One region of the Cellulomonas sp. P2_B4 genome, then DNA from elsewhere that is predicted to be linked to it. Evidence: predicted binding sites of a transcription regulator. Region 1 holds the regulator's gene; the other holds the start of a gene.
What was found. The regulator LexA, encoded in region 1, represses DNA repair genes until DNA is damaged. The targets are predictions, from matches to a motif close to TCGAACANNTGTTCGA.

Region 1 (15,970 bases):
CCCTCGAGCCGCACCTGCCGAGGACGCCGAGCATCGCCCTGCTCAAGGGCTGGCACAACTACGTGTGCGTGCACAAGGTGGCCGGCGGGTACCCCGAGGACGACGCCGCGACGCTGTTCGACCTGGGCGACCACGCCGGCGCCGCCGAGCACCCGGCGGCCGAGGGCGTCGGCGAGAACCTCGGTGCCCAGGTGGTCCGGCTGCGCGAGTGGGCCGAGGAGACGACGACCGGCGACCGGGACGACCTCGTGCCCGGTGTGACGGACCGGGCGTGGCGGCAGGTCTCCGTCGCGTCCCTGGAGTGCCTGGGCACCAAGTGCCCGATGCTCACCGAGTGCTTCCCCGAGCGGGCCAAGGCGGCATCGCGGGAGGCCGACGTCGTGGTGACCAACCACGCGATGCTGGGGATCGCCGCCTCCGGCTCGCCCAACGTGCTGCCCGAGCACCAGGTGCTGGTGGTCGACGAGGCGCACGAGCTCACCGACCGGGTCACGGCGCAGGCGACCTCCGAGCTGTCGGTGGCGGTCATCGAGCACGCCTCCCGGCTCGCCCGGCGGCACGGCGGCATCCCGACGACCGACCTGGACTCCGCGAGCCAGGCGATGGCCTCGGTCCTGGTGAACCTGCCCGAGGCGCGGTTCCGCGAGGGGCTCCCGCCGGCGGCCCGGGACGCGGTGGCCGCGGTCCGCGACGCCACCCGCACGCTGCTCAGCGTGCTCAAGCCCGAGGGCGCCGGGCAGCCGCAGCAGGACGCCGGCCGCAAGATGGCCCAGGCGACCATGCTCGCCCTGTACGAGGTGGCCGAGCGGATGGCCGCCGACCCGGAGGAGACCAAGCACACCGTCCTGTGGTGCGCGCGCTCCGAGGACCGCCGGGGCAACGTCTCCACCAAGCTGTTCGCCGCCCCGCTGGCCGTCAACGGCCTGATCCGTACGCACCTGCTGGCCGGCCGGTCCGGCGTGCTCACGTCCGCGACGCTGGAGCTCGGGGGGTCGTTCGACCCGATCGCCCGCGCCGTCGGCCTCGAGGTCCAGCCGGCCGCCGCGGCCGTGGGGCCCTCCTCGATCGACGACGACGCCCCCGCGCCCCCGTCGTCGGTACCGTGGCACGGCCTGGACGTGGGCAGCCCGTTCGACTATCCGAAGCAGGGCATCCTCTACCTCGCACGGCATCTTCCGCCGCCGGGTCGCGAGCCCGCCACCGACGCCCAGCTCGACGAGATCGCCGAGCTGGTGACCGCGGCCGGCGGACGCACGCTCGGCCTGTTCTCATCGCGGCGGGCCGCGAACGCCGCCGCGGCCGCCATGCGCGAGCGCCTCGACGTGCCGATCCTCGTGCAGGGCGACGACCAGCTGCCCACCCTCGTCTCGCAGTTCATCGCCGACGAGGCCACGTGCCTGTTCGGGACGCTGTCGCTGTGGCAGGGCGTCGACGTCCCCGGCAGCACCTGCACGCTCGTGATCATCGACCGCATCCCCTTCCCGCGGCCCGACGACCCCGTGCAGTCCGCCCGGTCCGACGCGGTCGAGAAGGCCGGCGGGAACGGGTTCCTCGCCGTCTCCGCGACGCACGCCGCCCTGCTGCTCGCCCAGGGCGCCGGTCGGCTGATCCGGACCAGCAGCGACCGGGGTGTGGTGGCCGTGCTCGACCCGCGCCTGTCCACGGCCCGCTACGCACCGTTCCTGACCCGCTCGCTGCCCGACTTCTGGCGGACGACCGACCGCGCGACGGCCCTCGCCGCCCTGCGCCGCCTCACGGGCACGGGTTAGCCTCGAACTCGCAGACCACCCGTCGGCCCCATGACTTCCTCGAGAGGACGGCCCGTTCGTGACCGAGAGCCTGGACGTGGAAGACCTCGGACTGCGACCCTCCCGGTCCGCACGAGGCACCAAGCTGGCGATCGTGGGCGCAGGCGCGGTCGGCTCGACGATGGCGTACGCGGCCCTCCTGCGCGGGGCGGCGCGCACGGTCGCGCTCTACGACATCGACGCCGCCAAGGTGCAGGCGGAGGCGCTCGATCTCGGGCACGGCGTCCAGTTCATGCCCATGGCGCAGGTGATCGGTTCCGACGACATCGCGGTGTGCGCCGACGCCGACGTCGTGATGTTCACGGCGGGCGCCAAGCAGAAGCCGGGTCAGTCCAGGATCGAGCTCGCCGGAGCGACGATCGCCGTCGTGAAGGCCGTCCTACCCAAACTTGTACAAGTAGCGCCGAACGCGGTGTACGTCATGGTCACCAACCCGGTCGACGTGGTCACCTATGCCGCGCTGCAGGTCTCGGGTCTCTCGTCGACCCAGCTGTTCGGCTCCGGAACCGTGCTGGACTCCTCGCGACTGCGCTACCTCATCTCGCAGTACACCGGCGTCGCCGTGCAGAACGTGCACGCGTACATCGCCGGTGAGCACGGCGACAGCGAGCTCCCGCTGTGGGGCTCGGCCAGCATCGGCTCGGTGCCGCTGCTGGAGTGGCCGGGACAGGGCGGCCGAGGCCCGTTGACCCGGCAGGACCGGGAGGACATCACGCGCGAGGTCGTCGAGTCCGCCTACCGGATCATCGAGGGCAAGGGCGCGACGAACTACGCGATCGCGCTGGCGGGCTCGCGGATCATCGAGGCGATCCTCAAGGACGAGGGCCGGGTGCTGCCCGTGTCGTCGCTGCTCACCGACTACTACGGCATCGACGACGTCTGCCTGTCGGTGCCGGCGATCGTCGGGCACGACGGCGTGGGAGAACGGCTCCCGATCCCGTTGACGGACGACGAGCTGTGGGGCCTGCGCCGGTCGGCCGACGCCGTCCGGGAGGTCGCCCGGCAGTTCGGCTTCTGACCGCGAGTCAGCGGCGTCGCAGCGCGGCGATCAGCTCGTCCTTGCGCATCCGGGAGCGCCCGGGGATGTCGAGCTCCGCCGCGCGGTGCCTTAGCTCGTCGACGGACCAGTCGTCGTAGCTCGCGCCGCCGTCCCGCAGGGCGTCGAGGGCGGACAGGTCCTTGATCCGGGGGTCGGGGATCCTTCCGGGCATCAGCTGCTCCTCTCGTCCGACGTCGCGCCGGCTCCAGGATGGCCCGGAGCGCCGGATCCTGCCGGCCGCGGGTGCGCTCACGTGCGCACCCGCGGACGGATCAGAGGCTGCGCAGGACGCTGACGACGCGCCCGAGGATCGTCGACTCGTCGCCAGGGATCGGCTGGTACGCCGGGTTGTGCGGCATCAGCCAGACGTGGCCGTCGATCCGCTTGAGCGTCTTGACCGTGGCCTCGCCGTCGATCATGGCCGCCACGATCTCGCCCTGCTCCGCGACGGGCTGGCGCCGCACCACGACCCAGTCGCCGTCGCAGATCGCCGCGTCGATCATCGAGTCGCCGACGACCTTCAGCAGGAAGAGGTCGCCGTCTCCGACGAGCTGGCGGGGGAGCGGGAAGACGTCCTCCACGACCTGGTCGGCCAGGATCGGACCACCGGCGGCGATGCGGCCGACGACCGGGACGTAGGACGGAGCGGGCATCCGCTCGCCCTCGGCCTGGTCGGGGAACGCCTCGCGGGTGCCGTCCGGCGCGGTCCACGTGCCGACGCCGCGCGAGTCGTCCGCGTGCACGACCTCGATGGCGCGGGGCCGGTTGGGGTCGCGGCGCAGGTAGCCCTTGCGCTCGAGGGCGGTCAGCTGGTGCTTGACGCTCGACGGGCTGGTCAGCCCGACGGCCTCGCCGATCTCGCGCATGCTCGGGGGGTAGCCGCGGGACTCGACCGACGAACGGATGGTGTCGAGCACCAGGCGCTGACGGGCCGTCAGGCCGTCCGGGCCGGGCGCGCCGTCCGGGAGGGCGTGGATCGTCGCCAGGTCCGTGTCGACCTGGCCGGGCTGGGACGTGTCCCGTGAGTCCGTCACTGCGCTCCTCCTGTGTCGGGCGGTCGTGAGCTCCGCCTGTTTGCCGCTGCCGTGCTCTCGAGCCTCTGACCTGCGACGATGCTCGGTCCTCTGGCGATGAGTGAGGCCGTCCGGCGGTCGTGTCAGTGGCTCGTGGTCCGCTTGTCCTGCATCGCCAGCCTAGGGAACTCGAGCACGAAGATCAAACATCTGTTCGATCGTGTCTCGACAAGTGTCGGCGGATGCTGGTAGACATCGTACAGACGTACGACGAACACCTGTTCGACAAGGTCGGCGGAGGAGTTCCCCGGATTTCCGGTGGATCGCCACCGACGAAGGACCGCCGGGATCCACCCGGCCGAACGAGGACGAGGGACATCATGAGCACGATGGCGATGGCACCGGCGCTGCCGAAGGTCTCGGGACGCACCAGCTCTGCCCGCGCTGTCCGCCCGGTCCGCGCGGTCGACGACCGTGGGCTGTCGCACCTGTCCCTCACGGGGCGGGGCCGTGTCGTGCTCTGGCTCCTCGCGCTGGTGATCGTCGTCATGGCGGTCCTGGTGGCCGGCCGCGCCGTCGCAGACGGCCCGCAGCGCGCGCAGCAGGTCGAGAGCCACGTGGTGCAGCCAGGCGAGACGATGTGGCAGATCGCCAGCCAGATCGCCGATCCCGGCCAGGACGTGCGCGACGTCGTCTTCGAGCTGGTCCGCATGAACGAGCTTCCGGACGCCGGTCTGATGGCCGGTCAGGTGATCGTCGTCCCGCTCGACTGAGCCGTCGGACCGACCTGCTCGGCCGTCCCTGCTCATCGACCCGCTCCGCCGACCTGCTGGTCGATTGACGCGCCCCACTGACCTGCTCCACTGACCTGCTCCGCCGACCTGCTCCGCCGACCTGCTCCATCGACCTGCTCGTCTGAGCGGTGGGTGGTCGGGGAGCCGGGATCCTGGAGAGGTTTGTCAGGGGCCCGCGGGTCGGCTAGGTTAGCCTTACCTCACACGGTGGGCTGGGGGGCTCGCCTGGAGGTGCGGGGTGTGTGCGGCGCGAGCCGTGGGCACCGACCGCGGTACGCGCGGCGCCGAGGCGAGTCGGCCCGTGATCTGGGGACGGGGGCGTCCCCGCGAGGGCGGTCGCCACGACGGCGGCCGCCCTCGCCACGTCCCCGGCCGTCCGGGCGTGCGAGGTGCCGTGGGAGGCGCCTTGCGACCGGGCGGCCGCTGGCCTACCGTCACGGAGGCGTTGACGACGCCGCGCCGCCGCGCGGCGTCACGCACTCGAAGGGGATCCGGTGCACTGTCCGTTCTGCCGAAACCCGGACTCGCGGGTCGTCGACTCGCGGACCTCGGACGACGGCTCGACCATCCGCCGCAGGCGCCAGTGCCCCAGCTGCAACCGCCGGTTCACCACGGTCGAGACCGCGAGCCTGTCCGTGGTGAAGCGGTCGGGAGCCACCGAGCCGTTCAGCCGCGAGAAGATCGCCGGCGGGGTGCGCAAGGCCTGCCAGGGTCGCCCGGTCAGCGAGGACGACCTGGCGCTGCTCGCGCAGAAGGTCGAGGAGACGCTGCGCGCGGCCGGATCCGCCGAGATCGACGCCTACGAGATCGGTCTGGCGATCCTCGGTCCGCTGCGCGAGCTCGACGAGGTGGCGTACCTGCGGTTCGCGTCCGTCTACCAGGCGTTCGACTCGCTCGAGGACTTCGAGGCCGCGATCACGGTGCTGCGCGCGGAGCACGAGACGGAGTCCGGTTCCGCCGAGGACGTCGTCGCCGAGGACGAGCCGGCCGTCCGCGACTGACCGTGTCCGTCGCGACGCCCGTGGGTGCCGCGGCATAGGTTCTACGGGTGCTTCCTACAGACATCGAGCTCCTGCACGTCCCCGGCGCACCCGCGGTCCTCCCCGACGGCAGCAGTGCTGTCGTCTCGGTGGTGCACCCACGGCTCTCGGACGACGAGTACACCGGCGGCCTGTGGACCGTCCCGCTGACGGACGGCGACGGAGGTCCGCGCCGGCTGACCCGCGGCCATCGCGACACCGCCCCGGACGTCTCCGCCGACGGCCGCTGGGTGGCGTTCCTGCGCTCGGAGCCGCAGGGCAAGCCGCAGGTGCACGTCGTCGAGTCGTCGGGCGGCGAGCCGGTCCGGCTGTCCGACGCGCCGCTCGGGGCGTCGGCGCCCCGCTTCTCCCCGGACGGCACCCGGATCGCCTACCTGGCGCGGGTCCCGGAGGCGGGCCGGTACGAGCCGGACGGTCGGCCGGGCTCGGAGCCGCCGCGGCACATCACCGAGCTGAAGTACCGCGCGGACGGCGTCGGCTTCGTCCGCGACCGACCCCAGCACCTGTTCGTCGTGCAGGTCCCGTCGGACGGGACGGACGAGCTGCCGCCCTCGGTGACGCTGACCAGCGGTGACGTCGGCGTGGACGGCGCCCGCTGGCTGCCGTCCGGTGACGCCCTGGTCGCCGTCAGCGCGCGGCACGCGGGCCACGAGTCCGACCTGCGGCAGGACGCCGTCGTGGTCCAGGCGCACCCGGACGGCGACCCGCAGACGCCCGCTCCGCTCACCGACGCGGACGCCGGCAGCACCCTCGACGTGGAGGCGGTCCTGCCGTCGGCGGACGGGACGGCCGTGTGGCTGCTCGCGAGCGACGTGGGCGAGTCGGGACGCGACTTCATAGCCGCGCAGGTGGGGCTGTTCCGGGTGACGATCGACGGCGCACCGGGACAGCCGGTCCGGCTGACGGACCCGGAGAGCGTGGACCTGCTGACGAGCGTCCTCGCGGAGCACGAGGGCGGCGTCGTCGTCGCCGACCAGGCCCGCGGCGCGGTCCACCTGGTGCACGTCGGCCCGGACGGCTCGCTGCGCACGCTCCTCGACGGTCCGGTCGTGGTCTCAGGCGCTGCGGTCGGGGGCGGCCGCGTCGTCGCGACGGCCGCGGGTCCCACGTCGTCCGGCGACCTGGTCGTCGTCGATCCCGCCACCGGCGAGGCGGTGTCCCGGACGGACCTGTCGGCGCCGCTGCGCGAGACGGGGCGCGTGCGGGTGCCTGTCGAGATCACGGCGCGGTCGTCCGACGGGTACCCGGTGCACGGGTGGGTGGTGCGACCCGACGGTGCCGGACCGCACCCGACCATCCTGATGATCCACGGCGGCCCGTTCTCGCAGTACACGCACGGCCTGTTCGACGAGGTCCAGGTGCTCGCCCAGGCGGGCTACGCGGTCGTGTACGGCAACCCGCGGGGGTCGTCGGGGTATGGCGCGACCCACGGTCGCGAGCTGCGGGGTGCGTTCGGGGCGGTGGACACCGAGGACGTGCTCGCGCTCCTCGGGGCGGCGCTCGACGACCCGGAGCTCGACGGTGAGCGGGTCGGCGTGATGGGCGGCTCGTACGGCGGGTACCTGACGGCGTGGCTGACCACGCGCACGGACCGTTTCCGGGCGGCGATCGTGGAACGCGGGTTCCTCGACCCGGTGAGCTTCGTCGGATCGAGCGACATCGGCTGGTTCTTCGGCCTGGACTACGTCGGCGACGCCGCGGACGAGGCCGGTGCGGCGGCGGTGGCGGCGCAGTCGCCGATGGCCCACGTCGGGGAGGTCACGACGCCCACGCTCGTCATCCACTCCGAGCAGGACTGGCGGTGCCCGGTCGAGCAAGGGCAGCGCTGGTTCGTCGAGCTCAAGCGGCGCGGGGTCGAGGCCGAGCTGCTGCTCTTCCCGGGCGAGGGCCACGAGCTGACCCGCTCGGGCACCCCGAACCACCGGAAGGCTCGGTTCGAGCACGTGCTGCGCTGGTGGGAGCGCCACCTGCCGGTCACAGGTCGCTCGACCGGGACCCCCACAGGTTGATCCCCGCCTCGACGGCGTGCGGCTCGATCGCGGCGAGCTCGTCGTCGTCGAGCGGGGACGCGGTGGCGGCGGCGAGGTTCTCGTCCAGCTGGTCGGTGGTGCGCGCGCCGGCCAGCACGGACGTGACCCGCGGGTCGCGCAGGACCCACGCGAGCGCGAGCTGGGGGAGCGTCCGTCCGCCTGCGCGCGCGATGGCGTCCAGGGCGCGGACGTGGTCGAGGACCTCGTCGGTGATCCACTCCGGTCGCAGCGGTCCTCCGCGGGCGGCACGTGAGTCGGCGGGGATCCCGTGCAGGTACCGGGTGCTCAGCAACCCCTGCGCGAGAGGGGAGAAGGCGACGACCGCCATCCCCGCTGCCGCGGCGACGTCGAGCAGGGAGCGCCCGTCGGCGCCGGGTCGCTCGACCCAGCGGTTGAGCATCGAGTACGCCGGCTGGTGCACGGCGAGCGGGAGCCCGAACGAGCGGGCGACCTCGAGGGCCGCGACGGTCCGGTCGGCCGAGTAGGACGAGATCCCCGCGTAGAGGGCCTTGCCGGACAGGACCGCGTCGCGCAGTGCTCCGAGGGTCTCCTCGAGCGGGGTGTCCGGGTCGAACCGGTGGCTGTAGAAGACGTCCACTCGGTCGGTGCCGAGGCGTCGCAGCGACTCGTCGAGCGACGCGAGCAGGTACTTGCGCGAGCCGTGCTCGCCGTACGGCCCGGGCCACGCGCGGTAGCCGGCCTTCGTCGTGATGACGAGCTCGTCGCGACGCAGGTCCGTGGCCAGCAGTCGTCCGACCGACGACTCGGCCGCGAACGGCGGCGGGCCGTAGTTGTTCGCCAGGTCGAGGTGCACGACGCCCCGGTCCACGGCGTGCAGGACGAGCCGGCGCTGGTCGGCGAACGGTGTCGAGTCGCCGAAGTTCTGCCAGAGCCCGAGCGAGACGACGGGCAGCGACAGGCCGCCGGCGCGGCGGTGAGGCAGGTCCATCCGTGCGACGCTACCTCGCCGCAGATGAGAAGAGGTGGCGCCATCGGCCCGGTTCAGGGACGCTGGCAGGGGAGGCGCACACGCCGCACCGCAGGGCGCGCAGCGCAAAGCTCACAGCACAGGAGGAAACGCCCATGGCGAAGAACGACGAGAAGACGACCACGGGAGCGGTGAGCGACGACGCGAAGGCGAAGTACCGCGAGGCGCTCGAGCGCAAGAAGTCGAACCAGCACCGCACCGCGGACGGGACCTCGAACACCGGTCAGGTGCACGGCTCCGAGACCGCGGGACCGACCCAGCGCCGGTTCCAGCGCAAGTCCGGCTCCGCCTGACACACGAGACTGACGAAGGGGCCCGACCGTTCCCGGTCGGGCCCTTCGTCGTGAGGGGTGCAGTCGGCAGAGCCGTCAGGACAGCTGGCGCAGCCGCACCGACTCGGGCCGCGAGGTGAGCGCCGTGACGACGGCGGGCTCGATCGGGGCGCCCGCGTCGGTGACCACGTAGCCCAGCTCGCCGCTGGTGGTCAGGAGCTGGCCCTCGATGTTGACGCCGTGCTCGGCGAGCGTGGCGTTGACGGCCGCCAGGACGCCGGGCACGTTGCGGTGCAGGTACGCGAGGCGGTGCACGCCGGGCTTCTGCTCGAGCGCCAGGTTCGGCACGTTGACGCTCAGCGTCGTGGAGCCGGTGGTCATGTAGTCGCGCAGCTTCGCCGACACGAACTGCCCGATGGCCTCCTGCGCCTCCTCGGTCGACCCGCCGGTGTGCGGCGTGAGGATGACGTTGGACAGGCCGCGCAGCTCGGAGTCGAACGGGTCGCCCTTGCGCTTCGGCTCGACAGGGAACACGTCGACGGCCGCGCCGCTGACGTGGCCGGAGACGACGGCGTCGCGCAGTGCGGCGTAGTCGACGACGAACCCGCGCGAGAGGTTGAGGAACACCGCGCCGGGGCGCATCTGCGCGAACTGCTTGGCCCCGAACAGGCCGGCGTTCCCGCTGCGGCCGTCCACGTGCAGTGTGACGATGTCGGCCGTCTCGAGCAGCTCGTCGAGGGTGTCCATGCGGCGGGCGTTGCCCAGCGCGAGCTTCTCGGCGGTGTCGTAGAAGACGACGGACAGGCCCAGGTTCTCGGCGAGCACGGACAGCTGCGTGCCGATGTTGCCGTAGCCGATGATGCCCAGCGTGCGGCCGCGGATCTCGTGCGCGCCGGTCGCCGACTTGTTCCAGACGCCGTCGTGCATCGCCTTGTCGAACTCGGTGAGGCGACGGGTCAGGGAGATCATGTCGGCCAGCGCGATCTCGACCACCGACCGGGTGTTGGAGAACGGCGCGTTGAACGTGGCAACGCCGCGCGAGGCTGCCTCGGCCAGGTCGATCTGGTTGGTGCCGATGCAGTAGGCGCCGATCGCGACCAGGTCGGGGGCCTGGGCGAGCACCTCGGCCGTCACGTGCGTCTTGGACCGGATGCCGAGCACCTGCACGCCGGCGAGGGCGTCGATGAGCTCGGACTCGTCGAGCGCGCCGGTCCGGGTGGTCACGTCGTAGCCGGCGGCCTCGAGGATCGAGACGGCCTGCGGGTGCAGATTTTCGAGCAGGAGGGCTTTGGGCACGCCCCTATGGTGCGCCTGGTCGGGGCAGGGGCCTACTCCGGTCCGCCCTGCGGACAGCTCACCAGCCCCGGGGCAGGGCGCGGTCGTGGATCACCTGGAGGGTCCGGGTGGGCCGCGTCATGGCGACGTAGAGGTCGCCTGCGCTCGCGTCGAGGACCTCGGCAGGCTCCACGAGGACGACGACGTCGAACTCCAGCCCCTTGGCCTCGCGCGGCGTGAGCACGACCAGCGGTGCGTCGAGGTCCGCGGCGCTCGCCCCGGTCCCGATCGCGGGGCGCAGACCGGCCCCGACGAGCGCGTCGGCGATCGCGGAGAGCCGGTCGTCGACCGCGATGACGGCCAGGCGACCGGCGCCGGTCTCGTCGGTGATCTCGGCGGTGAGCTTCTCGGCCTGTCGCGCGACCGCCTCGGCGAACCCGTCGGCAGCGACGCGCTCGACGAGCAGGGAGTCCGGTACCTCGCGGGCGGACGTCAGCGGGCTGACCGGCAGGCGGGCGGCGACCGCGACGCGGCGGGCGGTGTCGGCGACCTCGGCGGGCGTCCGGTAGTTCACCGTGAGCTCGTTGAGCCGCCACGACGAGCGCAGCACGGGGTCCAGCTGGCTCGACCAGGACCGCGCACCGGCCGACGCGGTGGTCTGGGCCACGTCGCCGACGATGGTGAGCGACCGGGTCGGGACGCGGCGCAGCAGGCAGCGCCAGGCCATCGCGGAGAGCTCCTGTGCCTCGTCGACCACCACGTGGCCGTAGGTCCAGGAGCGGTCCGCGGCGGCGCGCTCGGCCGTCGTGAGCGTCGGTCCCGTCGTCGCGAAGCGGTCCGCGAGCATCTCGGCCGAGACCATGCCGCTCGCACCGGTCGACTCGAGGACCTGCCGGGCGTAGGCCACCTCCGAGGCGCGCCGGTCCGCGGCGGCCCGGGCCTCAGCACGTGCCGCCTGGTCGTCCTCGCCGAGCAGCTCGGCGGCCTCGTCGAGGAGCGGCACGTCCGCCGGCGTCCAGAGGGCGTCGGCGTCGCGGACCAGCATCGCGCGCTGGTGCGGGGCCATCCCGGGCGCCGCGGACGCCAGGCGGGCCGGCTTGCTGAACAGGTCCGACAGCAGCTTCTGCGGGGTGATCGGCATCCACGCGAGGTTGAGCGCGATGCGCACCTCGCGCGTCGTGCGGATCTCCTCGATGATCTCGCCGCGCTCGTCGGGCGGGACGTCCTGGCCCAACGAGGTCACGTACTGGTCGGCGAGCCGGCTCAGCATGTCGCGCACGAACGCGATGCGTGCCTGGTTGTGCGGCTTGTGGTTGCGCCTGGCCCGGGCGATCGCCGACGCGATGTCGTTGGGCCGGATGACCAGGTCGTGACCCTCGACGCGCACGTGCACGGGCTGCGCCGGGATGCGCTCGCGGTCCCGCACGGCCCGGGCGATGACGTCCGCCCACAGGGCGCGGCCCTTGAGCTCGGCCACCTTCTCGTCCTCGGTCGCGGTGGCGACGATGCCCGGGTACAGCTCGGCGACGGTCGTCGTCACGACGCCCGTCTCGCCGAGGGAGGGGAGCACCTGGTCGATGTACCGCAGGAACGTGCGGCTGGGGCCGACGAGGAGGACACCCGAACGCTCCAGCAGACGCCGGTGCGCGTAGAGCAGGTAGGCGGCCCGGTGCAGGGCCACGGCCGTCTTGCCGGTGCCCGGTCCGCCCTGCACGACGAGCGCGCCGTTCAGCTCGGACCGGATGATCGCGTCCTGCTCGCCCTGGATCGTCGCGACGATGTCGCCCATGCGTCCGGTGCGGCCGGCGGCCAGGCCGGCCAGCAGCGCGCCCTCGCCGGAGAGCCCGGAGAGCCGCGCCTCGGAGTCGCCCAGGCGGTCGAGGTCGAGCACCTCGTCCTCGACGCTCGTCACGGTCCGCCCGCGCGTGACCACGTGCCTGCGCTGCACGACGCCGTCCGGGTTCTTGGCGGTGGCGCGGTAGAACGGCTGTGCGGCGGGTGCGCGCCAGTCGGTGAGCAGCTGCGACTGCTCGGCATCGGTCAGGCCGATGCGACCGATGTAGCGGCGCGTGTCGTCGGCCAGGTCGAGCCGGCCGAACACGAGGCGCTCCTCGACCGCCTCGAGCTGGGCGATCCGGTCCTCGTACAGCGTGGCGAACGCGTCGCGCTCGCTGCGGTTCTGCGGGGAGCCCGACGGTCCCTCCCGACGGACCTCGGCCAGGCGCGCACGCGTCTGCGCCCGCAGGTCGTCGAGACGGCCGTAGAGCTGGTCGACGACCACCTGCTCGCCGGTCAGCTCGTTGTCCATGCCTGCCACGTGGGCGTTCTCCGTTCCGCCGGTTCGACCGGCCGTGCGTCCAGCGCCCGGCGACGCGTCGGGGGACGCGCGGCGCACAGAGCGGCCGTCCATTATCCGCCGATCGCGGCGTGCTCGCACGCACCCGTCCGGGTGGCGGCCGAAGCATCGTCGGCCGTCTCGCTCGGCGTCGCCCTATCCTGAGGTCAACCACCAGGGTGGCCCCGGCATCGGGATCGACGAGCAGTACGCGGAACGGGTCTTCGTGATCCTCCAGCGACTGCACACCCCAAGGACGTGCACGAGGGCACCGGCATCGGTCTGGCCCTCGGCAAGCGGATCGTCGACTTCCTGCGCAAGGTCGGCGAGCACGTCGACGCCCCGACGCCGGACCTGATCCTGCTGGACCTGCACCTGCCGCGCATGGACGGGCGGGAGGTGCTCCAGGAGATCAAGACCGACGAGGTCCTGCGTCAGATCCCCGTGGTGGTGCTGACCACGTCCGAGGTCGAGGAGGACGTCGTGCGCAGCTACTCCCTGCACGCCAACGCCTACGTGACCAAGCCGGTCGACTTCGACCGGTTCATCGAGGTCGTGCGGCAGATCGACGAGTTCTTCGTCGAGGTGGTCCGTCTGCCCAGCCACTGAGCAGCGCTGGAACAAAGTCGCAGCAGCGCGGCGTTGACCCCCGTACCGGCGGTGGCCAGCAGGCTCGGAACGATGAGTCGCGACCTCCGCCCCGGACGGAAGTGAGATGAGCATGCTGAACCCGAGCGACATCTACGAGGTCGACCCCGAGGTCGCCGCGCAGGTCGAGGCACGGACCGCGAACGGTGCGGGCCCGGTCCTCGTGCACGTGGTGCGCGGCTTCGTCGACGCCGGGAACGCCGGCCAGCTCGCGGCCGAGCACCTCACGGACGAGCTCACCACCACGCGCCTGGCGACGTTCGACGTCGACCAGCTGCTCGACTACCGCTCGCGCCGGCCGCTCATGACCTTCGACCAGACGACGTGGGCCTCCTACTCGGAGCCCGAGCTCGTCGTGGACGTCGTCGAGGACACGAACGGCGTGCCCTTCCTGCTGCTGCACGGGGTCGAGCCCGACGTCCAGTGGGAGCGGTACGTGGCCGCGGTCCGGCAGATCGTCGAGCGGTTCGACGTGCCGCTGACTGTGGGGCTGCACGGCATCCCCATGGGCATCCCGCACACGCGCCCGCTGTCGGTGACGGCGCACGCGACGCGTCCTGAGCTCGTCGCCGACCACCCGTCGTGGTTCGGCACGGTGCAGGTGCCGGCCAGCGCGAGCGCGCTGCTCGAGCTCCGCCTCGGCCAGAACGGGCACGACGCCCTCGGCTTCGCCGTCCACGTGCCGCACTACCTGGCGCAGTCCGCGTTCCCGCAGGCCAGCCAGGCGGCGCTGCAGAAGGTCGAGCGTGCGACCGGTCTCGAGCTAAACGTCGAGGCGCTCACGCCCGCGGCGACCGATGCCATGCAGGAGATCGAGCGCCAGGTCACGGCGTCCGAGGACGTCGCCGCGGTCGTGCACGCGCTCGAGGAGCAGTACGACGCCTTCACGCGCAGCATCGGCCGGACGAGCCTGCTCGCGGGCTCCTCGGACATCCCCACGGCCGACGAGCTGGGGGCGGAGTTCGAGCGCTTCCTGGCGCAGCAGTCCGACGGCGGCCCCGCCTGACGCTCGGACCTTTACCCAATCGTTGCCTTCTGCGTGCCTGCCGGACGGGCGAAAACGTGGCGCAGCCCACATCTGCGATGCAAGGATGCACCCGTTGCAGTGACGTACTCGCTTGACCGGCGTCGTGACCTGGGCCTTTGTGCGCAGGGAGCGGTTCCGACCAGTCGTTCTCGGCTGGGTCACCCGGTGCAGGACGTGAGGCATTGCGGCACGGCGCGGACAGCAGGGTCGGCGCCGTCACCGGTGGGAACAGAAGGAAACGAACATGGCACAGGGTGCTGTCAAGTGGTTCAACGCTGAGAAGGGCTACGGGTTCATCGCCCAGGACGGCGGCGGCGCCGACGTCTTCGTCCACTACTCCGCGATCGACTCCTCGGGCTACCGCAGCCTCGACGAGGGCCAGCGCGTCGAGTTCGAGATCACGCAGGGTGCCAAGGGCCCCCAGGCCGAGAGCGTTCGCCCGCTCTGATCTGACCTGATCTCTGCGCACGGACCGCACCCCCGACCGTGGGTGCGGTCCGTTGCCGTCTCGGTGCTGCCCCGGTGCTGTCTCGCTAGCGCTCAGGTCAGGGGTGGACCGTCGCGCAGCTCCTGCGCTCCGGCGACGAAGCCGACGAGCTCCTCGTCGCGCAACAGCCGGGCAGGCGCGGGCAGGCTGCGGATGCCCCGCGCGAGCGCCGCCGACGCGAGGAGGTCGAGGTCGTCGGTCGCGGCGACGACGAGGTTGCCGTAGCCGCGACCGCGCAGCAGCCCCGGCTCGGCGATGACGACGACGTCCGCGAAGGCCCGGTCGATCGTCGCGACCTCGGCGCGCGCCCCGGCCAGGGGCGGGCGGTCGGCCGTGTTGACCAGGTAGACCCCGCCGGGCCGCAGCACCCGCGCCACCTGCGCCACCATCTCGCGCGTGCGGACGTGCCGCGGGGTGGTGTCGCCCGCGAACACGTCCCGGACGACGACGTCCGCGGACGCGTCGGGCAGCTTCTCCAGCTCGGCCCGCGCGTCGCCCGCCCGGATGCGGAGCGCCGGCGAGCGGGGGAGGTCGAACCATCCGCGCACGAGCTCGGGCAGGGCCGTGTCCAGCTCGATCGCCAGCTGCCGCGACCCGGGCCGCTCGGCGTCGATCGCGCGGGCCAGCGCGCAGCCTGCGGCGCCGAGGTGCACCACGTCGAGCGGTCCGCCGGCGGGGCCGACGCGGTCGATCACCTCCGCCATCTGCTGCATGTACTCGAAGACGAGGTGCGAGGGGTCGGCGAGGTCGAGGTAGGAGCTCGGGACGCCGTTGACGAGCACGGTGACGCCGTCGGGGTCGTCCGGGTCGCGCTCGAGCTCCACGGTGCCGGTGGAGATCGGCATCGGGCCGGTCGGCCAGAGCGCCCGCACAGCGGCGCGTGTGGGTGGTCGCTGGGACCCTGTGCTCCGACGGGTGGATCGATCACGGGCGGGCATGGCCACACGGTACGGGTGCCGCCGACGGTTGACAGCATCGAACAAGTGTTCGATGCTTGGTGGGACGGGTTCGGCAGGAGACCAGGGAGGCCGTGATGGCACAGCAGCTCGAGAGCAGGTCCGCTGGGGCGGCCACCGGCCCCCAGTCCACCCGTGCCGCCGAGCTGCTCCGACGCGCCGACGCCGAGCTGGTCGCCGGGCGACTGTCCTCCGAGGCGTGGGAGCTGTTCACGCACGCACACCTGGCCGCGCTGCGGGCGGGGGCGGCGGTCGTGG
Region 2 (15,970 bases), on a different contig from region 1:
GCGCGGTAGGCCTGCGGGACGTTCACCACGCCGAGCACGACCATGGCCGTCGCGCCGATCAGCCCGGCGATCGCGGGCGGGACCACGCCGGTGGCCAGCAGGACCACGGTCCCCGTCAGCACGGCGACCGCCCGCCAGGCGAGCGGCCCGAACGCGACCGTCTGCCGGCGCACCATCTCCGGGCTGTCGACGAGCAGCACGTCCTGGTCGTCCGCGAGCGCCTCGACCGCGGGCCACGTGCCGTGCACCAGCAGCGCGTCCCCCTCGGCCAGAGTCGTGCGCTCCGGGAACCGGTCCCTGCCCAGGCGCCGGACCGCGAGGATCGTCACGCCCGACCGGACCGCGCCGGGGAACACGACCTCGCCGATGATCCTCGACCGCGGCGGCACGACGAGCTCGGCGACGCCGACCTCACGACCGAGCAGGGCCTCCCGGGTGCTGCGCGTCAGCGGCTTCGAGGCGATGCTCAGCCCGTGCGCCTCGGCGAACGCCGTCGTGCCGTCCCCCGTCGCGACCAGGACGTCACCGTGCACCGCCACGTGCCCCTCGTCGGCAAGTTCCCCGTTCTCCTTCTGGATCCCGATGAGCACCACGTCGGCCGGCAGGTCCCGCGGGACGGCCGACGAGGCCGTGACCCGCAGGCGGAAGAAGCCCTGGTCCAGCCGGTAGTGCTCGACCAGGCTGTCGAGGTGGCCGGAAAAGTCGGCGGGCAGCGACGTGGGCGTGCGGTCCGGGAGGAGGGGCTTTCCGACGAGCACCGACACCGCGACCGTCACCAGGACGAGCGGCAGGCCGATCAGGCCGAACTCGAAGAAGCCGAACGTCTGGCCGGTCGCCTCGAGCAGGGCGTCGGACACGATGACGTTGACGGTGCTGCCGGACAGGACGAGCAGCGCGCCCGCGCTCGCGGCGAACGCGAGAGGCATGAGCATCTGGGACGTGGACCGGCCGGCGCGCCGGGCGGCGAGCACGACGACCGGCAGGAGCGCCGCGGCCGCGCCGTTCGGGGTGACGAGCGCCGCCATCAGCGCGGACAGTCCCATCAGAGCGACCAGGAGCCTGGCGCGACCCGTCCCGGCGCGCGCGATCAGCTGCTGCCCGGCCCAGGCCGTGACGCCCGAGGACTCGAGCCCCTCGCTGAGCACGAACAGGCTCGCGATGAAGATGACGACCGGGTCCCCGAACCCCGCGACCGCCTGCGTCGCGTCGATCAGGCCGGTCGCGTAGAGGGTCAGGGCCGTGAGGATGGCGACCACGCCCACCGACAGCCGGTTCCAGACGAACAGCCCGACGCAGCCCGCCAGGACCAGCAGGCTCACGGTCGCGTCGGACATCCCCGTCCTTCCCTCCGAGGGCCCTTCCGGCCCGGTGCTAGCGTGCCCGATATGAGCCGACGCGTCGCCTCCCTCGCCGGGCTGGCGGGGCTTGTCGTGCTCGCCCCCCTGCTCGCGGCGTGCACAGCGTCGCCGTCGTCGGCCCCGCCCGTCGACGACCCGACCGGCACGTGGGGCGCGTCGACGACCGAGGGCCAGGCCTACCTCGACCTGGCCGCCGACGGCACCGCGTCCGGGTCCGACGGCTGCAACCGGGTCACCGGCTCGTGGAAGGTGTCCGAGACCGGGGTCAGCTTCTCGTCCTGGGCGACGACGAGGATGTACTGCCCCGAGGTCGACGCGTGGCTCTCGACGTCGGTCGCCGGACTGGTCAACGACGACCACCTGACGCTGATCGACCAGTACAACGTGCCGGTCGGATCGCTCCAGCGGACCTCCTCCTAGGCGTCGCCCGACACGTCCCGCGGTCGGCGGCGCCGCCAGAGCAGCCACGACATCACGACCGCCGCGACGACGACCGCGGCGATCACCGGGGCACCGCTGCCCCCGCCGGACCCGTCGGCCGAACCTTCGTCGGCCGGACCTTCGTCGGCCGCGGACGGGGTCGGGCTCGACGCCGGTGCGTCGCCGATCGTCGTGCCCGCGGACGCCGTGAACGAGAACTCCCCGGTGATCGGGTGGCCGTCGACCGAGGTGACCCGCCACGTCACCGCGTACTCGCCCGCCGGCAGCTCGCCGGCCAGCTTCTCGGTGACCGTCGAGTCGACGAGGACCGGGTCGCCGTCGCTGACCAGCGTGCCGTCCGGGCTGCGCACCTCGATCTCGGTGCCGAGTGCCAGGGCGGGCTCGTCGAACGTGAGCGTGACCTGCTCGGGTGCCGTCGCGACGGTGGAACCGTCGGCCGGGTCGGTGCTGCGCAGCACGTTGTGTGCCTGCGCGGCCGTCGCGCCGAGCAGGCCCAGACCGGCCGTGACCAGACCGACGAGGGCGATCGTGATCGTGCGCATCGCCCGCACCGACCCGGCCGACATCAGGCGTCCACCCGACGACGGCGCGACACGAGCGCGACGACCAGGGCACCGGCGCCGAGGACGACGCCGACCAGCCCGAGCGTCCGCGCGAGGGTGTCGGGCTCGGCACCGTCTGCGTCGTCGGCGGCCACCGGCTCGGCACTGGGCTCGACGCTGGGCTCGGCACCGGGCTCCGCTGTCTGGCCGTGGCCCTCGGCCTCCGCGGCCGTCGTCGTGAACTCGGGTGCGGGGTGCTCGGGCTCCTCGCCGCTGTCCGGCGTCGGGTCGGCCCAGTCCACCACCGTGCCGTCGGTGTACGTCTGGTGCGTGGGCAGGACCAGCTCGGTGCCCTCGTCGGGAAGCGGGCCGACCGAGAGGGGGAACTGCTGGAACTGGCCGTCGGCGATCTCGCTGCCGGGGTCCGCGGTCCAGGTCACGGTCGCCGGCGCCTCCGTGAGCGTGGTGCCGAAGAAGTCGACGGGCTCGGGCAGCGGTGCCGTGGTGACGGTCGCTGTCCAGCCCGGGACCGGCTGGGTCATCACCGACAGCAGCGGGTGGTCGGTGGGGAGGTCGACGACGACCTTGCTGGTCGCGGCGGTCGACGACTCGTTGGGGACCCGGACGGTCAGGACGGTGAAGCCGCCCGCGGTCGTCGTTGCCGGGTCGATGTGGACGTGCGCCGAGGCCGCGGCGGCCGGGAGCGTGACGAGCGCGAGGCTGGTGACTGCGACCGCGGCGACGCGGGTGCGGCGGTGGATCGAGGACATGAGGGGACTCCTGTGGCAGGGCTGGTCGACGAGGGTGTGCGGACGCGCACGTCCGGGCCGACCTGCCTCGGAGGAGCTCAGGCCGCCAGCGTGACGTGCGCGCGTGACGTCGGCGGTCCGCGCAGAGGGACGACACCGACGTCGCACCGGCCGGCGACCCGAGGGGTCTCGATGGAGACCGGCAGGACTGCGGACGCGGGCAGCGTGACCGGGGCCAGCAGCGCGACCAGCGGGCTCAGCCAGGTGGCGATCCAGGTCAGCGTGCGGTCGGTTCCCGCGATCAGCAGTGCCGTGACCAGGGTCGCGACGACGTGCAGGACGAACATCGCGGTGCCACCAGTGCTGCCCATGTGCTCGGGGGATGCCGTGCAGGCGATCTGCACCGCGTGCGCGTGCCCTGCCATCTCGCCCGTCGGCGCGCAGCCCATGTCGCTCATGGCACCGAACGCCTGGTGGAGCCCGAGCTGGCCGACGCCCAGCACCGCGACTGCGGCCGGAGCGCCGATCCGTCGGCCGGCGACGGGCAGCGCCGCGGCGAGCACGACCGCGGCAAGAGGCACCAGCACGATGGTCCGCGGGATCTGGCCGCCGCCGAGCACGTGCGCACCGAGCGCGAGGCAGAGGGTGCTCATCGCGACGACGAACGCACGCGCGAGGCGCGCGGGTCCGGTCGCGGGTGCAGGCACGGGCGCAACGGTACCGGCGGCCACGCCCGGACGGCACCCGCGCTCCGACGGCGTCACGGCTCGCGAGGCTTCCGGCCGGCGCGGGGTGCTCCCCGCTCCTCTAGGCGTTCGCGGGGTTCGTCGCCTTGCCGTCGAGCCACAGCTCTTCGGACTCGTCTCGGTGGACCCCGTCCGTGCCGACGTGCTTGGTGCTGATCGCCGGGCCCTTCTTGATCACGTGCACGATCGCCATCGCGTGCCCGCGGCCCAGGTCGTAGTCCTCCTTGAGCCAGTCGACGATCACGCCGGCCTTGACGGAGGGGTCGTCGTAGCCCCGCTCCTTGCCGAGGTCGACGATCTGGCGCGGGGTCAGCCCGGTCTTCTCCTCGATGTTGTCGAGGTACGCCTGGAACGACATGCACTCTCCTCCTCGCCGGTCCGCGCACGGCGCTCGCCGCCGTTCGAACCTCGACGGCGGGCAGATCGGGCCGGAACCACACGCGCCGGTCGCACGGTTGCCTTCCCGACGGAGTCTGCCAGCGCCCTGGCGACCATGGGAGAGCGGAGACGGGGTCGAGTCAGAAGGGTGGGTCGTCGGCGCGACGGTCTGCACGCCGACCAGCGGCCTGTCGGGCAAAGCCGGGTTCCCGATCCCACGAGCGACGAACGCTCCTGAGGTGCACCGCGGGTGGCCCGACGTCAAAACGGTGGGGGGTAGTCGGCGCGACCGTCGGCGGAGGGCCGCGGCGACTCGACCGGCCGCGCTTCGCCGACTCCTGGCGCACCGATCTGCGGGATCCCGGAGGGCGGTTCGTCGGGCGGATGCGCGGGCGTTCGCGCTCGTGGCGGGTCCCCGGAGGGCGGCTGGTCGGGCGGATGCGCGGGCGTTTGCGCTCGCGGCGGGTCCCCGGAGGGCGGCTGGTCGGGCGGATGCGCGGGCGTTTGCGCTCGTGGCGGGTCCCCGGAGGGCGGCTGGTCGGGCGGATGCGCGGGTGCTTGTGCTTGTGGCGGCTCGCCTGGCGGAGGTTGGCCCGGTCGCTGTTCGTGGAGACGGGCAGCGAGGGTTGCGAGGCTGGTGGGGTCGGTCAACGTACGGCTGGGCTGGCGGTAGTAGGTGAACCCGAGCCAGGACGTCCAGATCGTGATGCCGGTGGACCGCTCGTAGGTGACGGTCCACCGTTTCGCCGTCTTGGCCCGGTGGTGGTGGCGGCACAGAGCGTGCAGGTTCTCCACGCACGTCTGCCCGTGCGCCGGCTTGGCCGGGTCGAACGGCGCGCGGTGGTCCAGGTCGCAACGGACCGCGGGCTGGCGGCAGCCAGGGAACGTGCAGGTGACATCGCGGGCCAGGACCGTGCGGGTCACGTCGATGCCGGGCTTGTAGGACACCGACCCGGTCTCGCACACCAGACCCGTGGCCGGATCGGTCAGCACCCGGCGCCAGGTCCCGTCCTGGGCGAGCTGACGGGCCAACGGTGCGGTGATCGGGCCGTAGGAGTCCAACCACCCCGGGTCCTCGTCCACACCGAGCAGCGTGGACGCGGCGACGGTCACGTTGATGGAGACGGCCTGACCGTGCCGACGTGGCACCGGGGTTCCGTCCGGGGTCTCCTGCCGCTCCAGGATGCCCACGAACACGTCGGTGAACGCGTCCGCGCGCCGCTGATCCGCTGTGCGTCGATCCCCACGCGCCCGGGTCGTGCGCGCCAGCGCGTCGACCGCGGTGAACACCATCACGGCGTCCTGCGCTGGCAACAACGCACTGACCCAGGCGACCCCGTCCACCGACGGCGTCAACGACACGCACCGGTCCTCGACCGACCTGACCCGGCGCCGTTCGGCCGCGGTCGCGTCGGCGAGCAGGACCTGCTTGCGCACGTGCTGGACCAGCTGCGGACCGGTCAGGGTCGCCGCTCGCTCGACCGCGTCTGCGATCACGACCGGTTCCACCGTGGCGGCGTCCTCATTGAGGTAGGCGGTCTCCTTGAGGATCACGTCCACCTTGCGCGCGTCCACCCGCCCCGCGGCCCACGCCTGGCGCAGCGCCGGCCGTGCACCGACCAGGCACGCCCGCACGACCAGGTCCTGCGCCGCGCGCCGTGTCATCGCCAGCTCCGCCGCGACCTGGTCCGCGATCCACTCGTCCGGCACCGACGCGCGTGCCCCGAGCTCGGCCAACCACATCGCCTGCGCGGCCTGCACCGCGCACAGCGCCTGCTGCCACCCCGCGACCCCGTTGACAAGGTCCCCGTCCGAGACGTCCGCCGGATCCACCGCACCCAGCAGCGCCACCAGCTCCGCCGGGCTCGCCGACACCGGGAACGAGGGGAACACCGAGTCCCGCCACGGCGCGAACCGACCAACCGCGTCGCCGGAGCCTCCGAACTCCGGCGACGACGCGCGGACCACGGAGTCCTGGTCCGGGACGTCGACTGCCGCACCGCACGAACACGCGCACGAGCAGCCACCAGACGCCGGCCGCAGGTCCGTGGCCGGGTCCGGGGCGGGCGCATCGAAGGTCGTCGTCATCGTCGCCACCCCCGATCGAACTGACCCGACCGCACCGGCCGTTCGAACAAGTGTACGAGCGACCACCGACACCCCGCCGCGGTCCTCCACAGGCAGATGGTCGAACCGTCGGGGCGCACGTGGCGGCTTCGTGATCGTCGTGAGACGCTCCCTGCTCATCCGACGCCAGGGGAGACCGGAATGACCCGACCGACGCAGGCATCGGCATGAGCGCGACCGACGAGATCGACGATCCGGAGCGGACCGAGGCGACCGAGGCCACCGAGGCCACCGAGGCTCGGTTCGCCGCGGTCCAGCGCACCTTGCACCGGCTCCCGCACCCCGTGCGGGTGGTCGTCGTCGCGGGGTTCGGCGGGGTGCTCGTCCTGGCCGGTCTCGCGATGCTCGTCCTGCCCGGGCCCGGGTTCCTCGTGATCCTGGCCGGGCTCGCCGTGCTCGCGTCGGAGTTCGTGTGGGCTCGTCGGATCCTCGAGCGGACGAAGGCCACCGCGAAAGCCGGCCTCGACAAGGGCAGGGCCGCCGTCAAGCGCAAGCGCTGACCAGAAGGGTCGGCTAGAGGCCCGAGCGCAGGCGGTGGTACGTCTTGCGGAGCGGCGGCGCCATCTGGAACAGGGCGAGCACCGCGAAGAACAGTGTGTTGATGCCGACGAACACGCTGAGCGCCTCTACGAACGACGACTCGAGCACGGAGGACGGCAGCAGGTTCGCCGGCACCACGTGGGGGAGCAGCGGGAGCGCCAGGACGGGCAGCGGCAGCACCGCGAGCGCCGGGCGGGGCACGTAGTTCCAGCCCGCCTTGCGGCGCGTGAGGATCTGCCAGATCGCCGACACGAACGTCGACTGCAGGAACAGCGAGTACGCGAGCTCGATGAGGAGCGGGAAGGCGACGAGCCGTCCGCGCCATCCCGCCGCCCACGCCGTGACCACGCGCTCGAGCAGGAAGATCGCACCGATCGCGAGCCAGAACCCCGACCACACGAAGCTGTCGGCGGCGAGGATCCCGATCGCCATCAGGAGCAGGTACGAGTTCAGCGCGACGACGCCGTACGCGAGCGCGAGCTGCTGGCCCCAGTAGCGCGAGGTGGTGCGCGTGAAGCCGTACGCGCTGACGTTCTCCAGCGCCCCCCGCATCCAGCGCAGGCGCTGGCGGAACAGGTCGCGCCAGGTACCCATGACCTCCGTGGTCACCCGGCAGCGGGCGGGGGAGATCATGCCGGCGCCCAGCGACTTCAGCGCCAGGGTCAGCTCGTTGTCCTCGGTCATGGCCACGGCGTCGTAGACCTCACCCCAGCGACCCGGGATGAGCGATCCCCGGGCCTCGGCGACCGCGCGCAGGGCGTACGCGCGGAACACCGACGCCGTGCCGGTGAGGACGAACAAGCGCCCTTCGCGACGACCGAGCACCCGCTGGTAGCGCGTGAACTCGTTGCGCTGGAGCTGGCCCAGGACCCGCGCACCGTCCTCGCCCGAGAAGAGGCCGCCGATGGCCATGAGGTCCGGGTCCTCGTCGAGAAGCCCGAGCGCGACCTCGAGGAAGTCAGGCGTGATCGTCGAGTCCGCGTCCATGACGAGGACGACGTCCTCGACGCTCGACTCCGGGAGCAGCCGGGCCAGGACCTGGTTGAGCGCACCAGCCTTGTGCTCGACGTTGCCGACGGTCTCGTAGACCTCCACCCCGGACGCGTGGGCGATGGCGACCGTCCCGTCGGTGCAGTTGTCCGCGATCACGAGGATGCGGTCGGGTCGTCGGACCTGACCGTGCAACGAGTCCAGCGTGAGCTTGAGGATGGCCTCCTCGTCGTGCGCCGGGATGAGGACGGTGCAGCGCACGGTCGTCGGCGAGCTGCTCTCCGGCGGCAGCGCGGTGAGCGGCCACTCCGGCGGCGCGTCGAGCTCGAGCGTCCGCACCGCAACCGGTCCCAGGACCAGGCGCGCCATCCGTGCCGACTCGCCGGGCAGCGGATCCGTGATGCGTCGACCGCGGGACAGGACGCGGATCGCACCCGCGGCGTGCAGCGCCACCATGCCGACGAAGAACGCCACCACCGCGAGCGCGACGGCCAGCACGATCGAGGTCCGCGGCGCGCGCAGCGCCACGTCGACCGGCAGGATCACGACCCCGGCGTCGTTCGACAGGAGCGGAGGTCGGTCGGTGGCGATCAGCCAGATCGCGATCCCGAGCAGGGCGAGCGCCAGCAGGCTCAGCCCGACGGCGACCCCGCCGAGCCGTGCCGCCCTGCTCTGCCACGTGACCGGTTCGCCCATCGCGGCGCTCCCTGTCCGCCGGCGGCGTGCGGCCGGCAACTCGCGGCCGGCCAGATGCAGGCTCTGACCAGGGAGTCTGGCACGCCGGTCGCTGCCGGCTCGGCGGCGCGCGGACTACCGGTTCTGGCGCCAGCTGAGGATGGCGACGCCCAGTCCGCCGAGCACGATGAACACCCCGACCCAGATGAGCAGGCTGCCCAGACCCGCGAACCCGAGCGCGGCCAGGCCGACGCCGATCAGCGCGATGATGAGCCAGACCGGCATGTCTTCTCCTCGGAGGTAGCGGGGAGCGCCACCGTACAGCGGGCGCGGGCGACGCTCGCCCGGGCCGTGCCAGCGGCTGACCCGGGCGAGGTCGCGACGAGCGTCAGGGGACGATGTGCCCCGCGGCGCGGAAGAGCTCGTACCACTGGGCACGGGTCAGCGGGATCTCGGAGCCGAGGGCCGCACCGCGCACCCGGTCGGGGCTCGTCGTGCCCAGGACCACCTGCATCTGCGCGGGGTGCCGGGTGATCCAGGCCGTCGCGATGGCGATCGGCGGCACGTCGTACTCCGACGCCAGACGGTTGATGACCGCGTTGAGCTCGGGGTACTCCGGGTTGTCGAGGAAGACGCCCGTGAAGAAGCCGGCCTGGAACGGAGACCACGCCTGGATGGTGATGTCGTGCAGGCGGCAGTAGTCGACGATGCCGCTGTCGCGGGAGATCGACTGGTCCTCGTCGAGCATGTTCGACGAGACTCCCTGCGCGACGATCGGCGCATGGGTGATCGACAGCTGGAGCTGGTTGGCCACGAGCGGCTGCTTCACGTAGCGACGGAGCAGCTCGATCTGCCCCGGCGTCTGGTTGGAGACGCCGAACGCGCGCACCTTGCCGGCGGCGTGCAGCTCGTCGAACGCGCGGGCGACCTCCTCGGGCTCGACGAGGGCGTCCGGGCGGTGCAGCAGCAGGATGTCGATGTAGTCCGTGTCCAGCGCCGCGAGCGAGCCGTCCACCGACTCGATCAGGTGCTCGTAGGAGAAGTCGAAGTACGGACCGCTGGGCACGATGCCGGCCTTCGTCTGCAGGATCAGCTCGGCGCGGTCCGCGGGCGTGAGGCGCAGCGCCTCGGCGAACCGGCGCTCGCAGCCGTGCAGCGGGGACCCGTAGACGTCGGCGTGGTCGAGGAACGCGATCCCGGAGTCGCGCGCCGCGGACACCAGCTCGCGGACCTCGTCGTCGGTCTTGTCCTGGATGCGCATGAGGCCGAGCACGACGTTGGGGACGACCATGTCGGTGCCGGGCAGGGTGAAGGTCTTCACAGCGGTGTGGTCCTCTCGGTGGTTTAGTCCACCGTCGAGACTAATCCCCTCAGGCGGTCGGTGGGTCGCCGAGGACCTGGATCTCACGGCAAACGATCACATGAAACTTGCGTTCGTAACCACAGCACGTATGTTTAACGCCATGGACAGCCCCTCCCGCCAGCACCTGATCGTGCAGCGCCTCCGCGAGACCGAGCGGCTCGACGTCGCCGACCTGGCCCTCGAGCTCGACACCTCGGAGGTCACCGTGCGCCGTGACCTCGACGCCCTCGCGGCCGCGGGCGCCCTGCGCCGGGTGCACGGCGGCGCGGTCAGCCTGCTGCTGCGCGGCGAGGAGCTGCCGTTCGCGCTGCGGGAGGTCGAGTCGTCCACGGCCAAGGAGGCCATCGCCGCCGCCGTCGCCGGGATGATCAGCGACGGTGAGGCCGTCATCCTCGACAGCGGCACCACGGGCCTGGCGCTCGCGCGCCGGCTGGTGAACCGGCGCCTCACGGTCGTCCCGCTCTCGCTGCCCGCCGCGCACGTCCTGTCCGCGAGCCCCGAGACCACGCTCAAGGTCCCCGGCGGCACGTCGCGGTTCGGCGAGGGCTCCCTCGTCGGCCCCATGACGGAGGCGTCCCTGCGGGCGCTGCGCGTCGACACCGCGATCATCAGCTGCTGCGGCCTGTCGATGGCCGACGGCGTCACCGCGTACGACGACGTCGAGGCCGCCACCAAGCGCGCCGCGATGGCCAGCGCCCGCCGCACGATCCTGGTCGGCGAGGCCGCCAAGTTCGTCCGCACCGCCCTGGCGGTCGTGTGCCCGCTGACCGAGTTCGACGTGCTGGTCACCGACGACGAGACCCCGCAGGACACCCTCGACGAGCTCCGCCGCGCGGGGATCGAGGTGCACGTTGCCTGAGCAGGTCACGACCCTCAAGAACGCCCGCGTCGCCGTCGCCGTCCTGTTCTTCACCAACGGCGCCGTCTTCGCCAACCTCTTCCCCGAGTACCCCGCCATCAAGGAGGACCTCGGCCTGAGCAACGCCCAGTACGGGCTCGCGATCGCCGCGTTCCCGGTCGGTGCGCTCCTGGCGGGCCTCGCCGCAGGCGTCCTGATCCGACGCTTCCGCTCGTCGCGCGTGGCCGTCGTCGGCACGGTCCTGACCGCGTTCGGCGTGCTTCTGGCCGGCGTCTCGGGCACGTGGGCGCTCCTCGCGCTCGGACTCCTGCTGGCCGGTTCGATGGACGCGATCACCGACGTCGCCCAGAACGCGCACGGCCTGCGCGTCCAGCGCCGCTACGGCCGATCGATCCTCAACTCCTTCCACGCGGTCTGGAGCATCGGCGCCGTGACCGGCGGCCTGATGGGTGCGGCCGCGGTCGCGACGGGCATGGCCCGAGGGCTGCACCTCGGCATCTCCGCGGTCGTGTTCGCGGTCGTCGCGCTGTCCGCGTACCGGTTCCTGCTCCCGGGTCACGACGAGGACGATCGGCCGGCGTCCGACGAGGCCCGCACGAACCGCAGCGTGTGGTCGCCGGCGCTCGTCGGCACCATGGCCGCTCTCGTCCTGATCGCCGCCGCGGGCTCGATCGTCGAGGACTCCGGCAGCACCTGGGGTGCCGTCTACCTCTCGGGCTCGCTCGGCGCGCCCTTGTCGATCGCCGCTCTCGGTTTCGTCGCGCTCACCGGTGCGCAGTTCGTCGGCCGCACCATCGGCGACCGCATGGTCGACCGGTTCGGGCACCGCGCGATGGCCCGCTCCGGCGGCGCGCTCGTCGCGGTGGGCATGGGCCTCGCGCTCGCCGTCCCGACGGTCCCCGGCACGATCGCGGGCTTCGCGGCCGCCGGCTTCGGCATCGCGACCCTCGTCCCGTCGGCCATGCACGGCGCCGACAGCCTGCCGGGCCTGCGCGCCGGCACGGGTCTGGCCGTCCTCGGCTGGCTCATGCGCGTCGGGTTCTTGCTCTCGCCGCCCGTCGTCGGCCTGATCGCCGACGAGACCTCGTTGCGGGTCGGCCTCCTCGTCGTGCCCCTCGCCGGTCTGGTCGTCGTCGCGGCGTCGCAGGTGCTCGACGGACGCCGCGTGCCCGAGCGCGAGGAAACCCTCGACCGGGTCTGATCGTTCACGGGGTACCAACCCCGGGAGGATCCGATGACCTGTCCCAAGTGCGGCGCCGAGATGCGGATGTACGAGCGCAACGGCGTCACCGTCGACCAGTGCACCGGCTGCCGCGGTGTGTTCCTGGACCGCGGCGAGCTTGAACGGCTCATCGACGCGGAGGGCTCGTACTACGGGTCTGCGCAGCAAGCGGCCACGCCGGCGCCACGGACCGACGACCGGTACCGCCCTCCGCCGCACCTCTTCATGGGTGCCTGCCCCGGTCCCCTCAGACCCTCGGCAGACGCAGGGTGACGATCTGGAACGGGCGCAGTGCAAGCTGCACGGCCCCCTCGGTCGTGGCGACCCCCGGCGCCTCGACGTCCCGCTCCAGCAGGTCCACCGCCCGGGCCCCCGACACCGCGAAGGACGGCGTGAGCGTGCCCTTCGCGTGTCCCCCGAGCGACTCGTACAGCCGCACGACCACGTCACCGCTGCGGTCCTCGGCCAGCTTCACGGCCTCGACCACGATCGCCGGGTTGTCGACGACGACCAGCGGCGCCACCGGACCGGCCCCCTGCACGACGCGCGCCGGCAGGTTGGTCCGGTAGCCGTCCTCGATCGCGTCCGCGATCCCCGCGCCCGGGTGCAGCACCGTCGTGAGCCGGTGGTGACCCTGGTCGGCCTCGGGGTCCGGGAACACCGGCGCGCGCAGGAGGGACAGACGGACCGTCGTACCGGTGCCGCCCTCCCGACGCGTGACGTCGTGCCCGTACGTCGCGTCGTTCGCGATCGAGACCCCGTAGCCGGGCTCGCCCACGTGCAGCCAGCGGTGCGCGCAGATCTCGAACCGGGCGGCGTCCCACGACGTGTTCGTGTGCGTCGCGCGGAACACGTGGCCGAACTGCGTCTCGGCGGCGGACCGGTCGGCGTGCACGTCCAGCGGGAAGGCGAGCTTGAGCAGCTTCTGCCGCTCGCGCCACTCGATGTCCGTGACGATCTCGATCGCCGCGCTCCCGCGCCGGAACGTGAGCTCCTGCACCAGCGTCGAGGAGCCGAACGTCCTCGTGGTCCGGACCACGACGACGTCGGCGGTCTCGGTCACCACCTCGCGGCTGTCCGCGTCGAGCAGGTCGGTGCCGACCCGGCGGTACTCCGTGTCGATGTCCCAGGCGTCCCACTTGGCCGGGGTGTCCCGGTGCAGCTGCAGCAGGTTGGCCAGCGTGCCGGCCGGGATGACCTCACGGTCGGCCACGAGGTCGACGAGCGAGTCGATCTGGCCGCCCGAGGTGAGGTGCACGTCGATCAGGCCGTTGCGGATACGGATGGTCGCGTCGTCGGAGCGGAGGAGCTGGACGGGGTCGCCGACGGGCGCCGCCGTCTCACCGGCCCCGAGGGCGGCGACGCCGTCCCGGCTGTGCGGCGCGGCGTTCAGCAGCAGCGGCGTGTCGCCCGAGCCGACGACGGCCTGCGTGGAGGCGGCGATCAGCGCCTCGAGCTCGCCCCCGATGCGGGCGTACGTCTCCTCGGCCTGGCGGTGCACCCAGCCGATGGACGACCCCGGCAGGATGTCGTGGAACTGGTGCAGGAGCGCCGTGTGCCAGAGTGTCTCGAGCTCGTCGTACGGATACTCGACGCCGTTCTGTACAGCCGCCGTCGTCGCCCAGAGCTCGGCCTCGCGCAGCAGGTGCTCGGTGCGACGGTTGCCCTGCTTGGTGCGCGCCTGGGACGTGTACGTGCCGCGGTGGAACTCCAGGTACATCTCCCCGGACCACACCGGCGGGTGCGTGAACTGCGACTCCGCGCGCTCGAAGAACGTGTTCGGGCTGCCCAGCTCGACGCGCGGCGCACCCTCGAGGTTCTCGAACCGTCGGGCCGACGCGATCATCTCCCGCGTCGGACCGCCACCACCGTCGCCCCAGCCGTAGGGCACGATCGACGACGCCGCGACGCCCTTCTCGTTGAAGTTCGCCTCGGTGTGCAGCAGCTCCTTGGCGGACAGGTCGGAGTTGTACGTGTCGACGGGCGGGAAGTGCGTGAGGACACGGGACCCGTCGATGCCCTCCCACGTGAACGTGTGGTGCGGCATGCGGTCGGTGTCGTTCCAGGACAGCTTCTGCGACACGAACCACTTCGACCCCGCCGCGCGCACGATCTGCGGCAGCGCGCCCGAGTACCCGAAGGAGTCCGGCAGCCAGACGTCCTGCGTCTCGACGCCGAACTCCTCGAGGAAGAACCGCTTGCCGGCGACCATCTGCCGGGCCATCGCCTCGGAGCCGGGCATGTTTGTGTCGGACTCGACCCACATGCCGCCGACGGGCACGAACTGGCCGGCCGCGACCTTCTTGCGGATGCGGTCGAAGACGTCCGGGTAGAACTCCTTCATCCACGCGTACTGCTGCGCCGACGAGCACGCGAACACGAAGTCCGGGTTCTCGTCCATGAGAGCCAGCACGTTGGAGAACGTGCGGGCGCACTTGCGGACCGTCTCGCGCAGCGGCCACAGCCAGGCGGAGTCGATGTGCGCGTGGCCGACGGCGATGGCCAGGTGTGCCGAGCTCGAGGCAGGGGCGTCGAGCAGCGGACGCAGCGCGGCACGGGCCACGCCCGCGGTGCCGGAGACGTCGTGCGGGTCCACCAGGTCGATGACCGCGTCGAGCCCGTACCGGATGCTCGCGGCGCGCGTGGAGTCCGCGGGCAGCTCCTTCATCAGCCCGACCAGGGCCACGAGGTCCTGCCACAGCTCCCATACCGCGATATCGCGCAGCGCGATGTCCACGACCTTGAGCTCGTACTGCGGGTCGGTGCCCGCGGTCGCCAGGTCGCCGTAGGGCGTCGGCACGAAGCCGAAGTTGCTCGCGATGTTCGGGTTGCCGGCGGCCTCGACGTAGACGTCGACGGACGACCCCTCCGACCACGGCACCGCCTGGTTGAACGGCGAGACGCCCTTGATCGTCGTGCCGTCGGCGCGCCAGACGAGACCCTCGGCCTGGAAGCCGGGGTTGTCCTTGTTGAAGCCCAGGTCGACGACGAGCTCGACGGCCGTACCCGCGAACGGCCAGCCCTCCGGGACGGACCCGGTGACGTGGAACCAGGTGGTGCTCCATGGAGCGCCCCAGGCCAGACCCGGGGCGACCGGCTCGTACGACTGGGCGACCGCGTCGCGGAACGGCACCGGTTCACCGGGCGCGGACCAGGCCGTCAGGTCGAGCGCCACGCGGTCGCGGTAGATCGCGGGGACGATTCTCTCCGAGACGAACCGGTCGATCCGGCCTTCGGTGAGCAGGGGGTTGCCGTGCATCGTGCTCCTCTTTCCGTGCGGGTATGGGGGTCAGCCCTTGACGGCGCCGGCCATGGCGAACGAGCCGCCAGACAGCCGCTGGACCAACAGGTAGAGCGCCAGGACGGGAGCGGCGTAGAGGATCGAGAAGGCAGCGAGCTTGCCGTACGCGACCGAGCCGTAGGTCCCGAAGAAGTTGAAGATCGCCACCGCAGCCGGCTGGTGCTCCGGGCTGAAGATGAGGACGAACGGGACGAAGAAGTTCCCCCACGCCATCGTGAAGGCGAAGATGAAGACGACCGCGATCCCGGGTCGCATCAGCGGCAGGACGATCCGGACCAGGGCCCGCATCGCGCTCGCGCCGTCCACCCACGCCGCCTCCTCCAGGGAGATCGGCACCGAGTCCATGAAGTTCTTCGTCATCCAGATCGACATGGGCAGCCCCGCGGCGGCCATGAAGAAGATGGTCCCGGGCACCGAGTCGAGCAGGTGCAGGTACACGAAGAGCGAGTAGACCGGCACCATCATCGCGGTGATCGGCAGGCCGGTCGCGAAGAGGATGGTGTACAGGAACGAGCGCCGGAACCGCATCTGGTAGCGCGACAGCGGGTAGGCCGCGAGCACCGAGACGACGATCGTGATGAGCGCGGTGCCCATCGAGATGACGAACGAGTTCCACAGCGGCAGCAGCGTCTGCTCGTAGGTGAACACCGACGAGAAGTTGTCGAACGTGGGGTTCGAC

Region 2: AC1DZC_RS10005 (HNH endonuclease signature motif containing protein) is a predicted target of LexA. The motif match lies at 6,345-6,360, and genes of this name have one in related genera.

What each region holds. Positions count from the first base shown of each region.
Region 1 is NZ_JBFUDI010000012.1:48,956-64,925, reverse strand. Features, by position in the region: gene AC1DZC_RS17520 (ATP-dependent DNA helicase) at 1-1,769, shown strand, start outside; gene AC1DZC_RS17515 (L-lactate dehydrogenase) at 1,828-2,826, shown strand; gene AC1DZC_RS17510 (Rho termination factor N-terminal domain-containing protein) at 2,834-3,019, opposite strand; gene lexA (transcriptional repressor LexA) at 3,120-3,881, opposite strand; gene AC1DZC_RS17500 (LysM peptidoglycan-binding domain-containing protein) at 4,241-4,633, shown strand; gene nrdR (transcriptional regulator NrdR) at 5,149-5,655, shown strand; gene AC1DZC_RS17490 (S9 family peptidase) at 5,703-7,703, shown strand; gene AC1DZC_RS17485 (aldo/keto reductase) at 7,669-8,673, opposite strand; gene AC1DZC_RS17480 (DUF5302 domain-containing protein) at 8,808-9,005, shown strand; gene serA (phosphoglycerate dehydrogenase) at 9,081-10,280, opposite strand; gene AC1DZC_RS17470 (HelD family protein) at 10,339-12,567, opposite strand; gene AC1DZC_RS17465 (response regulator) at 12,853-13,203, shown strand; gene AC1DZC_RS17460 (PAC2 family protein) at 13,316-14,248, shown strand; gene AC1DZC_RS17455 (cold-shock protein) at 14,514-14,717, shown strand; gene AC1DZC_RS17450 (spermidine synthase) at 14,810-15,601, opposite strand; gene AC1DZC_RS17445 (SAV_6107 family HEPN domain-containing protein) at 15,790-15,970, shown strand, end outside.
Region 2 is NZ_JBFUDI010000005.1:135,744-151,713, reverse strand. Features, by position in the region: gene AC1DZC_RS10035 (SLC13 family permease) at 1-1,334, opposite strand, end outside; gene AC1DZC_RS10030 (META domain-containing protein) at 1,386-1,778, shown strand; gene AC1DZC_RS10025 (copper resistance CopC family protein) at 1,775-2,341, opposite strand; gene AC1DZC_RS10020 (YcnI family copper-binding membrane protein) at 2,365-3,111, opposite strand; gene AC1DZC_RS10015 (hypothetical protein) at 3,189-3,797, opposite strand; gene AC1DZC_RS10010 (DUF4287 domain-containing protein) at 3,898-4,194, opposite strand; gene AC1DZC_RS10005 (HNH endonuclease signature motif containing protein) at 4,476-6,302, opposite strand; gene AC1DZC_RS10000 (PGPGW domain-containing protein) at 6,509-6,841, shown strand; gene AC1DZC_RS09995 (glycosyltransferase family 2 protein) at 6,855-8,567, opposite strand; gene AC1DZC_RS09990 (hypothetical protein) at 8,682-8,831, opposite strand; gene AC1DZC_RS09985 (aldo/keto reductase) at 8,935-9,867, opposite strand; gene AC1DZC_RS09980 (DeoR/GlpR family DNA-binding transcription regulator) at 10,010-10,768, shown strand; gene AC1DZC_RS09975 (MFS transporter) at 10,761-11,969, shown strand; gene AC1DZC_RS09970 (TFIIB-type zinc ribbon-containing protein) at 12,003-12,263, shown strand; gene AC1DZC_RS09965 (alpha-mannosidase) at 12,238-15,249, opposite strand; gene AC1DZC_RS09960 (carbohydrate ABC transporter permease) at 15,280-15,970, opposite strand, start outside.